DNA from 2 places in the Actinoalloteichus sp. AHMU CJ021 genome. Region 2 is predicted to be linked to the other one. Evidence: predicted binding sites of a transcription regulator. Region 2 holds the regulator's gene; the other holds the start of a gene.
The links. The regulator LexA, encoded in region 2, represses DNA repair genes until DNA is damaged. The targets are predictions, from matches to a motif close to CGAACACGTGTTCG.

Region 1: a site for LexA is predicted at 2,853-2,866, ahead of C1701_RS07710 (exonuclease SbcCD subunit D). Genes of this name have one in related genera too.

Annotation. Positions count from the first base shown of each region.
Region 1 covers NZ_CP025990.1:1,861,344-1,866,688, forward strand. The annotation lists gene C1701_RS07705 (AAA family ATPase) at 1-1,639, opposite strand, end outside; gene C1701_RS07710 (exonuclease SbcCD subunit D) at 1,636-2,796, opposite strand; gene C1701_RS07715 (DNA recombination protein RmuC) at 3,038-4,066, shown strand; gene C1701_RS07720 (DUF6542 domain-containing protein) at 4,185-4,967, shown strand.
Region 2 covers NZ_CP025990.1:1,262,591-1,267,935, reverse strand. The annotation lists gene hflX (GTPase HflX) at 65-1,501, shown strand; gene C1701_RS05040 (hypothetical protein) at 1,501-2,568, shown strand; gene lexA (transcriptional repressor LexA) at 2,973-3,686, opposite strand; gene nrdR (transcriptional regulator NrdR) at 4,436-4,912, shown strand; gene C1701_RS05025 (vitamin B12-dependent ribonucleotide reductase) at 5,077-5,345, shown strand, end outside.

The sequences.
Region 1 (5,345 bases), 600 kb from region 2:
CGACCTGCCGCGCGGCGCCGGTGCGCTCCTCCTGGCTGGTGGCCCGTAGCTCCTCGTCCTCGGTGACCGGATCGGCCCGCGCCTCGGCGGGGGCGGGGTGGTCGGTGCTGCCGCAGACGGCGCACGGCTCACCTCCGACGAGGCCGGTGGCGAGTTCCGCCGCCATCCCCGCGAGCCGGCGGTGGCGGACGTCCAGCAGGTCCTGACGGGCCGCCTGGTGGGCGTCGACCCGCTGCCGGAGGAGGTCCTCGGCGGCACGGAGCGCGTCGTCCGCCCCGGGGAGCCCCCGGGCGTCGGCGAGGAGCCCGGCGAGTTCCCGTCGGCGCAGGCGGAGGCCGTCGAGCCGGGCCGAGGCCGATCGTGCTTCCTCGACGCCGACGCGGGCCTCGGCGAGTTCCGCCGGGAGGAGCGCGGACCGGTCGGCGAGCTCGGCCAGCTGGTCCTCCTCGACCCTGACCTTTCCCGCGAGCTCGGCCAGGCGCCGGGTGTCGGAGAGCTGCCTCGCCTCCTCGGACACGAGGGGGGCGAGCGTGCCGGCCTCCTCCCTGGCCCGGTCGGCGGCGGTGCGCGGATCGTCGCCACCCTCGGGCGACCACCCGTGGGGCACCGCCTCGGCCAGTGCGGCCGCCTCGTCCCGCCTCGCCAGGTCCAGGGCCGCTTCGAGCCGAACCCGGTGTTGTTCGGCGGAGGACACGGGGGCCGCCGCGCGGGCGGCGGCACGGCGGCGGTGCCAGTCGTCGCGGTCGCCCCGACCCTCCTCCAGGGACCGCCAGCTCGCCTGGAGCTCGTCCCGCCGCTGGCAGGCCTCCGCGAGGGCACGTGCCCGCGCGAGGGCCTCGGTCGCCTCGTCCCGCAGGACGACCGCCCGCCGCTCGGCCTCCCGCGCCTCGCTCTCGCGGGCGCGCGCATCCCTCCGGAGCGCGGCGAGCCACTCGGACACCGGCTGCTCCCCGGGTGGGTCGGCGGCCGCGGTCTGGCGGATCCGGGTGACCACCTCGTGCACCTGGCCGGCGGCCTCGTCCAGGTGCTGGCGGGCGACCCTGCGGCGTTCCCGGAACCAGCGCTCGACGTCCGCGAACCGCTCGGTGCCGAACAGCCTTTCCAGCAGCTTCTCCCGGTCGGCGGTGTCGGCTCTGAGGAACCGGGCGAACTCGCCCTGCGGCAGGAGGACGACCTGGAAGAACTGCTGGTGGGTCATGCCGAGCAGCCGCTGGACGGTCCGCCCGACCTCGTCCGCCCGGGTCAACCCCTCGGGAACCCCCTGGCCTCCGGGGTGGTCGAGCCAGGTCAGGGACACCGATCCCCGCTGGAGCGTCGTGCCCGCGCCGCGTCGTTTGCGGCGGGTGTACTCCGGGGTGCGCACGAGCCGGAGGCGGTGGCCCTGCACCGTGAGTTCCAGGCGGACCTCGGTCGTGGTGGTGGCCGGGCTGGTGTCGCAGCGGAGGCGTTTCGCCTCGCCCCGCGCCCCGGGCACCGTGCCGAAGAGCGCGAAGGCCACCGCGTCGAGCAACGTGGTCTTGCCCGCGCCGGTGTCGCCGTAGAGCAGGAACAGACCATCGGCCCCGACGGCGTCGAAGTCGACGTCGACCCGACCCGGATAGGGGCCGAAGGCGGTGACGGCCAGTCGGTGCAGCCTCATGCGGACTCCCGTGCTCCCGCCGTCTCGGTCAGGGCCTCGTCGATCAGCGCCGCCTCGGAGGCGGATGGCGCGGAGCCCCGGCAGTGCTCGACGAACGACGCGGTGATCTCGCGGTCGTCACGGCCCCGGACGGCCGAGGAGTAGTTCAGCCGGCTCCGTGCCAGGCCGCCCTCCGGCCGCCACTCGAGGTGCACGGCGTGGGGGAAGCGGCGCTGGAGGCGGCGCATCGCGTCGAGCGGCCGGACCCGGTCGGTGAGCGTGACGGAGAGGTAGTGCTCCTCCAGGTCGTGGAGCCCCGGGTCGGCGAGCAGGTCCTCGATCCCCCCGGAGATCGTGGCCAAGGCTCGGGGCACCGGCAGCGCGTACGACCGCACCCCGGCCAGCCCGTCGGCGTCGAGGTCGACGATCCAGACGGACTTGCGGTGCGCGGTCTCGGAGAAGGAGTAGGCGAGCGGGCTGCCCGAGTAGCGCAGGTGGTCGGCGAGGACCTGAGGCCCGTGGAGGTGGCCCAGTGCGACGTAGTCGACGCCGTCGAAGACGGAGCCGGGGACCTGTTCGACGCCGCCGACGCTGATCGGCCGCTCGGACTCGCTGGCCTGCCCGCCCGTGACGAAGGCGTGGGCGAGGACCACCGTCCGGGTGCTCGGTGGCAGCCGCGCGACAGCGCCCCGGACGCGGTCCATCGCCTCGCTCAGCACGGCGGTGTGTCCTCGGTGGCCGGTGCCGGCCAGGCCGAGGTGGTGCCGGGCCGGGTCCGGGTCGAGGTAGGGGATGCCGAAGCAGGCGACGGGACCGTGGGCGTCGGTGAGCACCACGGGCTCGTGGAGCCGCGAGATCCTCGCGAGGACGTGCAGCCCGCCGACCGCCGCGAAGTCGGCGAATGCGCCGAGCCGTGACGCGGAGTCGTGGTTGCCGGGGATCACCACGAGGGTCGCGCCGGCGGCCCGCAGGGCGGCGAGGACCCGGTGGCACACCTCGACTGCCTCCCCGGAGGGAACGGCGCGGTCGTAGAGGTCGCCGGCGACGACCACCACGTCGACGCCCTCGTCGGCCACCAGCTCGGCGAGACCCGTGAGCACGCGCTCCTGCTCGGGCAGCCTGTCCCGGCCGTGGAAGGTACGGCCGATGTGCCAGTCCGAGGTGTGCAGGAGGCGCATGGCACCACGCTAGGACCTCGGGGGCCATCGGTGTCACGCGACCACCCGAAAGCACTCGAACGTGTGTTCGAGTGCGGAATGGGAGGACTCCGGGCAGGAGTTGCGCCATGATCGGAGTCGGGGCACGGCCGTCCACGGGGGACACGGCGAGCGGACGCCCACCCGTCCGAGATGGACGCACGGCCCCACCGAGCACGAACACCCGCGACCCCCGGTACACGCACTCAGGACGGGAGCACCCGTGATATCGGTCGTCATCACCACCGCCGCGGTCGTGGTCGCCGCCCTCCTGGTCGGCGCGCTCATCCTCGGCTGGCGGCTCTACGCGGACGCCGTGCGCAGGACGGACGCCGCGCTGGCCATGGTGGAGGCCGAGCGCGACCGGGCAGCCGAACACCAGGCCGCGCTGCGCCGCTATGAGGTGACCTTCGCCTCCACCAGCGGGCGAGGCGAACTGGGCGAGAGCGTCCTCATCGAGACGGCGAGATCGCTCGGCCTCCGGGAGGGTCCGCACTTCTCACTGCAGACCGACCTCGCGGGGGGTGGGGCGGCACGCCCCGACATGGTGCTGGCGGTGGGTGACGACCGCCGCGTCCCGGTCGACTCCAAGGCCAGCCTCGCGAGCTGGATCGAGGCCGTCGAGGCGGACGACCCCACCCGGCGGGCGGACGCCCTGCGGGTGCACGCGCGCAACATCCGCGCGAGGGCACTGGAGCTCGCGGGGAAGGAGTACCAGCGGTGGGCGGACGCCATCTACGGCGTGGTGATGTTCGTCCCCTCCGACGCGGCGGTGGTCGCGGCACTCGACACCGACCCCCACCTGCTCAGGTGGTTGCTGGAACGGCGGGTCTTCCTGTGCGGGCCGACCGGGTTCGGGGTGGTGGCCTCGGCGGCCCTGTTCGCCTCCACCCAACGCACGCTGGCGGCCGACATGGAACAGGTCCGCCGCCAGTCGGCCGCCGCGTACCGGGCGGCCAGCGGTGCCGTCGACGCCGTCAACCTCTCCAGCACGCACCTCCAGCGCTTCCTGTCGGCGCGGCGGCGTGAACTCGACGCGTTGGAGGGATTCCGGAACGCCGTGGAACCACTGCGGGAGACGGCGGCCAGCCCGAGTTCGATCGCGGAGGTCAGGAGGGACGAGAACGGCGTCGCGATGCCGGGTTCGACGGACCAACCTGCCCTGGCCGAGGCGCACGACGCGCGGACGGACCGCTATTCGACGGTGGTCAACCCGGACTCATCGACCATTGCGGGCAGCGAGGCCAGGTGAGCGGGATGTGAGTTCACGATGGCTCACTAACAAGCAGCCGGTGACCGATTACGGTGGACGGGTGACAGCCGCCCGTGACCGCGAACGCGCGCGCGACTCAGAGCCCGAAGTCGCTGCCGTGCCATGGGATGAACGCGCCGCCTTCGGAACCACTCGCGGGCTTCCGTGGTGGGCGGCCCTGCTGCTCGCAGCGGGCCTGACCGGTATCGGACTCTTCCTCGACATCGAAGTGATGTCGGGAGGTCCCGGTGTCCTGCTGTGGGCCGGATACATCCTCGGCTGCCTACTGGCGGTCGCTCTGGTGCGACGCAGAAACCTGTTCGGTCCCACCGTGCAGCCGCCGCTCATCCTGGCGGTGGTCATGCCCCTGGTGATTTGGCTCACGGGTGGGACGGGCGGCGCCGGCCTCGCCGCGATGGCCTTCTCGCTGGGGTGGCCCCTCATCAACGGCTTCCCACTGATGGCGGTGACCTCGGCCCTGACGGTGGGAGCGGGATTCGCCCGGTACTTCCTGCTCCAGCGGCGGCCGCCGAAGACGGACCCGGACGCGGAGGCGCCGGGGACCACGAAGAAGGCACGGCCCGATTCCACGGCCCGCAAGTCCACGAAGGACGAGACCACGAGCTCCGAACGATCAGCACGCGCCGCTCGGGGCAAGGCGGGCAGGCCCGCGGGCCGGGAGGGCACGTCCGCCGGCCGGGGCCGCGAGAAGGGCGGAACGCCCAGGAGCGGAGGAGGACGGTCCGGGGCGGCGGGGAAGACCGCCGGCTCGTCCCGCCGGTCCGGACGCGACGCCGACTCGGCCGATCGACCCCGCCCCCGGCCGAGGAAGGGGGCGGAGGGGCGGAGCTCGGAGGGACGACGCCGGCCGCCCCGGCCTCGGGACGAGGACCTGGACTGAGCGTGCGCGGCCGCCGAGGCTGAGCACGAGCGCCCCACCGTCGCGAACGGTCGGTGGGGCCGGAAGTGCCCCTCCCGCGAGCAGGGCTGCGCGGCTCCACGCCTTCCCCCGTCGGGGTCGGTGACCCGGCTCCGCGCCGCGTGCGTGGGAGCCGTGGAGCCGCCGCCACCCCACGAGGCGGCGCCAGCGGCGGCGATGCGGCCGGTGACCCAACGCGGAGGAGAACCCTGTCCAGGGCGGACCACGACGGGCTCGGACGACAGGCACGGCCCCGGACAACCGCGGCCCGCGGAGGGCGCTCCGATGGCAGTGGATTCGGCAACGGCGGCGGGGACTCCGTTCGGGGAGAGCGGCCGCGCCAACGCCACGGGCTGGGGA
Region 2 (5,345 bases):
CCGGTGGCACCAACCCTCCTCGGGAGCGGAAAAAGGGTGGCCAACCGTGGGATGATGGACGCGTATGACGAACTTCGAGTCCGACCCAGAACTGGTCGAAGAAGAGACTCCGTCGACGGGTGACCTGGCCCTCGCCGACCGGGTGGCCCTCCGCAGGGTCGCCGGCCTCTCCACGGAACTCACCGACGTCACCGAGGTGGAGTACCGGCAGCTCCGCCTGGAGCGGGTGGTGCTCGTCGGCGTGTGGACCGACGGTGACAGCGCCTACGCGGAGGCCTCGCTGGCCGAGCTGGCCCGGCTCGCCGAGACAGCCGGCTCCGAGGTGCTGGACGGGTTGGTGCAGCGGCGCCCCCGTCCCGACCCCGCCACCTACATCGGTTCGGGCAAGGTGCGCGAACTGCGCGACCTGGCGGTGTCGCAGGGCGCCGACACGATCATCTGCGACGGTGAGCTGTCCCCCAGCCAGCTGCGCCAGCTGGAGGAGCGCGTCAAGCTCAAGGTGATCGACCGCACCGCGCTGATCCTGGACATCTTCGCCCAGCACGCGAGTTCGCGGGAGGGCAAGGCGCAGGTCGAGCTCGCGCAGCTCCAGTACATGCTGCCCCGCCTGCGGGGCTGGGGTGAGGCGATGTCGCGGCAGGCCGGTGGACGGCTGGCGGGCGGCGGTATCGGCGGCAGGGGGCCGGGTGAGACCAAGCTGGAGACCGACCGGCGACGGATCCACAAGCGGATCGCCAAGCTGCGCCGGGAGATCAACCTGATGGGACAGGCCCGGCAGACGAAGCGGAGCAGGCGCCTGGGCAGCACCACCCCCAACGTGGCGATCGCCGGTTACACCAACGCCGGCAAGTCCAGCCTGCTCAACGCGGTCACCGACGCCGGGGTGCTGGTGGAGGACGCGCTGTTCGCGACCCTCGACCCGGCCACCCGTCGTGGTGTGACGCCCGATGGCCGGCCCCTGACCTTCACCGACACCGTCGGCTTCGTCCGCCACCTCCCGCACCAGCTGGTGGAGGCCTTCCGGTCGACGCTGGAGGAGGTGGCCGACGCCGACCTCCTGGTGCACGTGGTGGACGGTTCCGACGCGGTGCCCACCCGGCAGGTGTCCTCGGTTCGGGACGTGCTGCGGGAGATCACCGAGGACCGCGAGAACCCGATGCCACCCGAGCTGCTCGTCGTCAACAAGATCGACCAGGCGAGCGAGGTCGTGCTGGCGGAACTGCGGCACCTCTTCCCCGACGCGGTCTTCGTGTCAGCCCACACCCGAGAGGGCATCGAGGACCTGCGCCAGCGCATCTCCGACGCCCTGCCCCGCCCGGGCGACGTGGTGGACGCCCTGGTGCCCTACTCGCGTGGTGAGCTGGTCGCTCGCGTGCACGAGGAGGGGGAGGTGCTGGAGGAGGAGCACACCGACACCGGTACCCGGTTGCGGGCCCGTGTGTGGCCGAACCTCGCCGCCGCGCTGCGGGAGTTCGCCGTGGACGTGCCGGCGCGCCACTGATGGCCGTCGCGTCGGCCGTGCTGGGGGTCGTGGCGCTCACCGTCCTCGGTTCGGTTCCGGCGGCGGCGGAGGTGCGACCGCCGGAGCCGGTGGAGTTGTGCAGGATGAGCGACCCCCGGCTGACGATGGTCTCCGGCATCGCCTCGGACGGCACGCACTGGTACGTGGTCAACGACCACGATCCGCAGGTCCAGGTGTTCGTCCTCAACCGGGACTGCTCGGTGGCGAGGGTGATCACCACCGGCATCGACCACTACGACGTCGGGGACGTCGCGGTCGCCCCGGACGGCACGATCTGGGTGGCCGAGACCGGCGACAACCGCCGGCGGCGGGAGCACGTCGCCTTCGTCCGCATCACCCCGGACGGGGTGGCGTCGCTGCACCGGATGACCTACCCGCGTGGTCCGCACGACGCCGAGGCACTGCTGCTGGACCGCGACGGCGTACCCCACATCGTGACGAAGGAGATCTTCGGAACCGCCTACGTGTACCGACCGGCGGAGCCGCTGCGCACCCCGGGGCCGGTGCCCCTGGAGGAGGTGGGCTCGGTGCGGTTCCGGAGCACCACCACGCCAGGGGGGCCGATCCCGGAGATGGTGGGGTCGGTGGCGGTCACGGGCGGCTCGGTCAGCGCGGACGGCACCGTGGTCGCGCTGCGCACCTACACCGAGGCCTACCTGTTCAGCGCCCCCGACGGCGACGTGGTGGAGGCCCTGGCCGGAGAACCGGTCAACATCCCGATCCCGGACGAGCCGCAGGGGGAGGCCGTCGCCCTCGAGCCGGATGGCACCTTGCTCTCGACCTCGGAGGGTGAGAACCAGCCGATCCGGGCCTACCCGGGCGCCGTCGAGCTGCTCGCCGAGGCGGAACGTTCCCGGGGGTCCACGGCGAGCGGCGAGGTCCCGTCCGAGGAGGAGGACCGCGGCGAAGCCGGGCGGGACCACGGGGAGGACGCCGCCCTCAGTGCTGACGACGAGGGGATGCCGGGTTGGCAGGCCCTGGGGATCGCCGGCCTGCTCGCGGCGCTCCTGACCTGGGTCGTGAGCCGTTCGCGGCGGGCCACCTAGACCCCGGGGCGGCCGGGCGGGAGGCCGAGGGGCGCTGGAGCGGGACGGACAGGGCGCCCCAGCCGACCCGTCCGTTCCCAGTGCCGCGCGTCCGGGGGTCTCACCTCCTGCGGGATGCCCACACCCTGGCCGGGGAGTGGTGACCCGGCCGCGGCGCCGTCGCCATGCCGAACTCCGGCCGAGGGCGGACGAGGGCCGTGGGGACCGGCGCGGGTGGGTGGTCCGCACTCCCGGCGCAGCCGGCGCCAGCTCCCGCCACTGCCGCTCCTCGCTCGGCAACGTGGTGGCGGGCCCCCGCGCGGCGGTCCCAGCTCCGCGACCGGGGCGGGAGCCGAAGGGCACCCCCACGTCCTTCCGAGGCGACGTGCGGCCCCGCCTCCCTCCCCAGCGCGGCGGCGGGGTGGTCAGAGCCGGCGGAGGACCGCCACCACCTTGCCGAGGATGGTCGCGTCATCGCCGAGGATCGGTTCGAAGGCGGGGTTGTGCGGCATCAACCAGACGTGGTCCTCGCGCCGGCGGAAGGTCTTGACCGTCGCCTCGCCCTCCAGCATCGCGGCGACGACGTCGCCGTTCTCGGCGTCGGGCTGCTGCCGGACCACCACCCAGTCGCCGTCGGTGATCGCCGCCTCCACCATCGAGTCACCCGTGACTCGGAGCAGGAACAGGGAACCCTCACCGACGATCTCCCTGGGGAGGGGGAAGACGTCCTCCACCGCCTCCTCCGCGAGAACGGGACCTCCCGCCGCGATGCGGCCCAGCAGGGGTACGTAGGCGGGCGCCGAGGTAGTGGGCTCCTCCGTGGCTGGCACGACCACGTCGACCGGGAGCACGCCGACCGCGCGCGGCCGGTTGGGATCCCGGCGCAGGTACCCCTTCCGCTCCAGTGTGCGCAGCTGGTGCGCCACCGAGGAGGTGGAGGTCAGACCGACCGCCTCTCCGATCTCCCGGATGCTGGGTGGGTAGCCGTGCTCGTCCAACCACTGCCTGATGACGTCGAGCACCCGTTGTTGGCGGCTGGTCAGCGCGCCGTTCGGAGGGGACGCGGCGCCCGTCGAGGGCACCTCGGACACGGCCGCCGCGCGGTCGGGGCCCAGATCCGGCTCGGTCCTGCGTGCCATCTCCTGTCCTCCTGGGCTGTCGCCCTCGTCGCACCGACGTCGTGACGACGTTCGGCTCCGGTCACCGTCGTGATTCCCGCGCAACCAGATGATCCGTGATCATCGTGCCGTCCACGCGTGGATCACCCGGGACTGCCGCGGAGGGAGTGGCGGTATCGACATCGCGCCGACCGTCGTCCGCCCCACTCCGCCGGGACTGTCGAGATGTCCACGGTAACGCGAACATACGTGAAGATCAAACACCTGTTCGAATGGGCGAGTCCCCCCGTCGCCCCGGTTCCCCGAGTGCCGGAAAGGACGAAGGAAATCGAACGTCTGTTCGGTTCGGATCGCGTCGCAATTCCTTGTTCGACGTCCACCGCACGCATCGTCCGCCCATTCCGATCGCCCCGTGGGCGGCTGCGCTCGGCGCGCGCTCGGGCCGGGTGTCGGGTGGGGTGCCCGCTCGGGGTGGGGGTGGTTCGGGCGGGGGCGGGTGGCACGTCACCTGGGGTGCGCGCGCCGTGACGGAGCGGCGTACGGCCAGGTCGGGCCCACCCGTCAGGGCGAAGTCGGGGTTCACCCGTGTCGTTGCTTGCACCCGCTTCGGCCGCGTGTCTAGGTTTGGACCCCAACATCTAGTGTCGGAGTGCCGGGAACGCTCTACAGATTGGGGTTCGGGTGAGCTTGGTGAACGATGCCCGAGTATCCTGGTCACCGGGCGCGGCGATGCCGGTCCCACCAGTGCGTACCGAGTTAAGGGGTGGATCGTGCGGTGTCCGTTCTGTCGACACTCTGACTCCCGCGTCGTCGACTCGCGGGAGGTCGACGAGGGACAGGCCATCCGGCGTCGGAGGTCGTGCACGGGCTGTGGTCGCCGGTTCACCACGGTTGAGGAAGCAGTGCTCGCCGTCGTGAAACGCTCCGGAGTGACGGAGCCGTTCAGCCGGAACAAGGTCGTCCGAGGCGTCCAGCGCGCCTGCCAGGGACGGCCGGTGGACGAGGACGCGCTGCAACAGCTCGCGCACCGCGTCGAGGAGGTCGTCCGGTCCACGGGCTCCGCCGAGATCGCCAGCCACGAGGTCGGTCTGGCCATCCTGGGACCACTCCGGGACCTCGACGAGGTCGCGTACCTGCGCTTCGCCAGCGTCTACCGGGCGTTCTCCTCCGTGGAGGACTTCGAAAAGGAAATCGCCGAGTTGCGGACCGTCCAGGCGGACGGGGAGGAGCCAGCCGAGGCCCCCTGAGGGCGTCAGCGGATCCGACTTCGGGGCCACGACGGCCCACACCCACACCCGGCAACGTGACGGGGCTGACGGCTGCCCGGAGGGCAGCCCCACCGCGGGTTGACCACGACCGGAACCGCCCGAGTGGCGGACGAACCACACCAGCAGGACGAGGAGAGAGCGGCATGACTGAAACCGTCGGGAGCGCCACCGGACGAGCCAGGGGCAAGGCGAAGTCCACCACCGGCGGATCCCGGTCGGCGGGAGCGAAGCTCCGGGTGGGCCGAGTGCACACCACGGAGGGCGTCCACCCCTACGACGCCGTGAACTGGCAGCACCGCGACGTGGTCATGACCAACTGGCGGGACGGGTCGGTCAACTTCGAGCAGCGGGGCGTCGAGTTCCCCGACTTCTGGTCGGTCAACGCCGTGAACATCGTCACCAGCAAGTACTT